Regions from separate parts of the Kitasatospora sp. NPDC034023 genome, predicted to be linked through region 2. Evidence: riboswitches for the same ligand, from Rfam matches in the RefSeq annotation. Region 2 holds a riboswitch; the other holds the start of a gene.

Region 1 (2,384 bases), on a different contig from region 2:
GCGGTTCCCAGCGCTCGGCCGAGCGCGTCGTTCACCGCGGCCGGGTCGGCCGGGGCCGCCGGATCCAACTGGACGCCCACGAACATCACGGTCGGCTCGCCCTCGATGCTGGCCAGCGCCCGGCGGGCGGTCAACACCCCGGGAAGGGCCGACAGTTCGGCCCGGCAGGCGGCCAGGAAGTGCTCCGGGTCCTCGCCCGGCACCGGCTCGCGCAGCGCCACCCGGCCGCCGGTAGGCGCCGCCGGGTCCTCGGCGGCCTCCCACCGGTCCTGGCGCGGACCGCGGCGCAGCTCGGCCACGCCCTGCGGCGGCACCGGGATGCCCACCGCCGCGTCCGGGTTCACCGCGATGCCCACGCCCAGCGGCAGCCCGCGGGCGAACTCCCAGACCGGCGCGATCGCGAAGGCCATCCCCGGCGCCTGCTGCAGGAACACCTCCTGCGAGGAGAACACCGGTACGTACGGGTCGCCGCCCAGTTCGATGGTCGGCAGGTCCAGCGACTGCCCCTGCGGGTCGGCCCCGCCGGGCAGCGGCACCCACACCTGGCTGCGGGCCAGCACCTCGATCACCCGCGGCGTCGCGCCCGGGTCGCCCAGGGCCGCGGTCAGCACCTGCTCCAGCTCGTTGGCCGGCCACGTGCCGCCCGCCGGCGCCCCCTCCGGGCCGCCCCACCCCTGCTGCTGCTCCACCGGGTACCCCATGCGCCGCCGATTCCGCCCTCTGCCGGTCGGCCGCCCTCTGCTGCGCCGACGCGGAGCAGTCTAGGGCTCGTGTTCGCCTCTGTGTCGTGTGACCGGCTCCCCCCTAGTCGTGTGACCGGCTCCCCTCTCACCGTGTGACCGGGTCCCCTCTCCCTTCCTCGTCCGGGACGTGCCATGATGTGCGCGTCCGACGGCATGCGCCGCGGGCCCCACAACTCCATACCGGCCGCTCGAACCCGCGCGGGAGAGCCCGGAGTGCCGCACCAGTGAGTGAGTGGCACAGCCGGCGCCGAAGGAGCAAGTCCTCCCCGGAATCTCTCAGGCCCCCCTACCGCACGGGTTAGGCACATCTGGAAAGCGGCGCGCGGCCCTGTCGCGCGCCCACCCACGGTGCAAGCCGCCATGCTGTCCTGGATGCTGGAAACAGCTGCGGGCCGGCGGGCGGTGAAGCTCTCAGGTTCGACGACAGATGGGGAGACCCACGCCGCCGCATGCCCGCGCGCAGGGTCGGCCCCCGAGAGGGTCCGGTCCGGCGCGTGCACCCATGAGTGCCCCGACCGAGGAGTTCCTGGCCATGTCGTCCCTCCGCCTGACCGCGCTCGACGCGCTGCACCGCGCCCTCGGCGCGACCATGACCGACTTCGCCGGCTGGGACATGCCGCTGCGCTACGGCAGCGAGCGCGAGGAGCACCTCGCCGTCCGCACCAAGGCCGGCCTGTTCGACCTCTCCCACATGGGCGAGATCACCGTCACCGGTCCGCAGGCCGGCGAGATGCTGGACCACGCGCTGGTCGGCTTCGTCTCCGCGCTGGGTGAGCTGCGCGCCCGCTACACCATGATCTGCGCCGAGGACGGCGGCATCCTGGACGACCTGATCGTCTACCGCCTGCGCGAGGACGCCTTCCTGGTCGTCGCCAACGCCTCGAACGCCCAGCTGGTCCTCGACGAGCTGATCGCCCGCGCCAAGGGCTTCGACGCCGTCGTCACCGACGACCGCGACACCTACGCGCTGATCGCCGTCCAGGGCCCGGAGTCCACCGCGATCCTGGCCGAGACCACCGACGCCGACCTGCCCGGCCTCAAGTACTACGCGATCCTCCCGGCCCACGTGGCCGGCCGCGAGGTGCTGCTGGCCCGCACCGGCTACACCGGCGAGGACGGCTTCGAGATCTTCTGCCACCCGGTCGACGCCGAGGAGATCTGGCAGGCGCTGACCGCCGCCGGCGAGGGCCGCGGCCTGGTCGCGTGCGGCCTTTCCTGCCGCGACACGCTGCGCCTGGAGGCGGGCATGCCGCTGTACGGGCACGAGCTGTCCACCGACCTCACCCCGTTCGACGCCGGCCTGGGCCGCGTCGTCCGCTTCGACAAGACCACCAACGAGGGCGCCTTCGTCGGCCGCAAGGCGCTGGAGCAGGCCGCCGCCGCGGCCGAGGCCAACCCGCCTCGGGTGCTGGTCGGCCTGCTCTCCGAGGGCAAGCGCGTCCCGCGCGCCGAGTACACCGTGGTCTCCGCCGACGGCGCCCCGATCGGCCGGATCACCTCCGGCGCGCCGTCCCCGACGCTGGGACAGCCGATCGCGATGGCCTACGTCGACGCGGCCCACGCCGCCCCCGGCACCACCGTCGCGGTGGACGTGCGCGGCAAGCACGAGCCGGTCCGGGTCGTGGCGCTGCCGTTCTACAA
Region 2 (2,384 bases):
TCGGCCACCTCGACCGCCTCGACGCCGAACGCGGCCCAGACGCCGGCCAGGTGCTCGCGGGTGGTGGTCTCGTCGGCGGAGACGGAGATCCGGTCCGCGCCGTCCTGGTGGACGTTGATGCCGTTGGCGCGGGCGGCGGCGGCGATCTCGGCGGCGCGGCCCGGGACGACGGCGGTGACGGTGTCGAAGAACTCGCCGTGCAGCAGCTCGACGCCGCCGGCCCGCAGGCCCTCGGCGAGGGCGGCGGCGTAGCGGTGGGTGCGGCGGGCGATGTCGGCCAGGCCGTCCGGGCCGTGGTAGACGGCGTACATGGAGGCCATCACGGCGAGCAGCACCTGGGCGGTGCAGATGTTGCTGGTGGCCTTCTCGCGGCGGATGTGCTGCTCGCGGGTCTGCAGCGCGAGGCGGTAGGCGCGGTTGCCGTCGGAGTCGACGGACACGCCGACCAGGCGGCCGGGCAGCGAGCGGGCGTACTCGGCGCGCACCGAGAGGTAGCCGGCGTGCGGGCCGCCGAAGCCCATCGGCACGCCGAAGCGCTGCGAGGTGCCGCAGGCGATGTCGGCGCCCAGCGAGCCGGGGGACTTGAGCAGGGTCAGCGCCAGCAGGTCGGCGGCGACGGCGACGATCGCGCCCAGGCCGTGCGCCTGCTCGATCACCGGGGCGAGGTCGCGGACCACACCGGTGGCGCCCGGGTACTGCAGCAGCACGCCGAAGACACCGCGCTCGGCGATCTCGGCCGGGATGCCCTCGGACAGGTCGGCGACGACGACCTCGACACCGGTCGGCACCGCGCGGGTCTCGATCACCGCGATGGTCTGCGGCAGGGTCTCGGCGTCGACCAGGAAGACGCCACCCTTGACCTTGGTGACGCGGCGGGCCAGTGCCATCGCCTCGGCGGCCGCGGTGCCCTCGTCCAGCAGCGAGGAGCCGGAGGTCGGCAGGCCGGTCAGGTCGGAGACCACGGTCTGGAAGTTGAGCAGCGCCTCCAGGCGGCCCTGCGAGATCTCCGGCTGGTACGGGGTGTACGCGGTGTACCAGGCCGGGTTCTCCATGACGTTGCGCAGGATCACCGGCGGGGTGAAGGTGCCGTAGTAGCCCAGGCCGATCATCGGCTGGAGCACCCGGTTGTGGCCGGCCAGCTCGCGCAGCTCGGCGAGGACCTGGGCCTCGGTCCGGCCGGCGGGCAGGTCCAGGGCGGTGATGGAGCGGATCGCCTCGGGCACGGCGGTGGCGGCGAGCTCGTCCAGCGAGCCGTAGCCGACGGACGCCAGCATCTTCTCCTGCGCGGCGGCGTCGGGGCCGATGTGGCGGTTCTCGAAGGGGCTGGCCAGCTCAAGCTCGGTGAGGGTCGAGGCGCTGGTGGGGCGTCCCGCGTTCGGCTGGGCGTTCATGGTGGTCGAGGCCTCCTGGTCACGGACCGGCGGGGGTACGCGCGCCGACCGGCCTTCCCCGCTGCGGACAGCGAATGAGCCATGGCGGGCGGACCCGACAGGCCTCCCCCTCTGTCATCGGGACCTGAGAGCTTCGCCCGCACGGTGCGCTGTGGGCGCTCCGTCGGCTTGCACCGTCGGTGAGGGTGGTGGTCGCCGGCTTCTGTGCCGAGACTCCTGCCCTGCTTTCCAGAGTGACCTACCCCACACGGTACGGATGCCTGAGAGATTCCGGGGAGGAGTTGCTCCTTCGGCGCCCCGACCAGCGCTTTTCGCGGTCGGAGACTCTCCCGAGCGGGCTCTGCGGTCGCCGCCCAGGGTACCAGCGGGAGGCCGTCGGATCACGGGTGCTTCGGGTCACCCCGGGTCTACGCGCGTCCCCCGGACGGCTCAGCCCGCAGCCCGTCCGGCGCACCCCGGTCGCGCCCGTCCGATTCATGGCATTTGGTGTGAAGTGGCGGACGGCACGGGTACTCCGGCCGACTTCCTGTGGGAGTTCCGCAGGCTCAGCGCACTGGAGGAAAGAGTGCAGACCGACATCGACCCCCGGGACCTCATCGGCCACAAGGCGGTCGACCGCAACGGAGACAAGATCGGCACGGTCGACGAGGTGTACCTGGACGACGCCACCGGCCAGCCCGAGTGGGCCGCCGTCCGGACCGGCATCTTCGGCCGGGACGCCTTCGTCCCGCTCACCACGAGCGAGTTCTCCGGCGACGAGCTCCGGGTGCCGTACGACAAGTCGCTGGTCAAGGAGTCCCCCGACTTCGGCGTGGGCCAGCACCTGTCCCCCTCCCAGGAGCTCCAGCTCTACCGCTACTACGGCCTCGACACCCGAGCGGAGGACCACCCGGGCGGCGAGGACGGCGGCCACGCCGCGCAGTCCGACCTCGACTTCGGCGCCACCCCCGCCGCCGCCGCGGTCGCCGCCAAGCCGCACGCCTTCCACTCCCC

Evidence for each region. A riboswitch is a leader RNA that binds a small molecule or an ion and turns the genes downstream of it on or off. The one in region 2 is predicted to bind glycine.
Region 1: linked by a shared signal. The riboswitch ahead of gcvT (glycine cleavage system aminomethyltransferase GcvT) and the one ahead of gcvP (aminomethyl-transferring glycine dehydrogenase) in region 2 are both predicted to bind glycine.

What each region holds. Positions count from the first base shown of each region.
Region 1 covers NZ_JBVIRY010000044.1:50,094-52,477, forward strand. The annotation lists gene ACZ52R_RS37840 (enhanced serine sensitivity protein SseB C-terminal domain-containing protein) at 1-701, opposite strand, end outside; glycine riboswitch at 933-1,045, shown strand; gene gcvT (glycine cleavage system aminomethyltransferase GcvT) at 1,276-2,384, shown strand, end outside.
Region 2 covers NZ_JBVIRY010000026.1:14,324-16,707, reverse strand. The annotation lists gene gcvP (aminomethyl-transferring glycine dehydrogenase) at 1-1,391, opposite strand, end outside; glycine riboswitch at 1,496-1,628, opposite strand; glycine riboswitch at 1,630-1,733, opposite strand; gene ACZ52R_RS29310 (PRC and DUF2382 domain-containing protein) at 1,885-2,384, shown strand, end outside.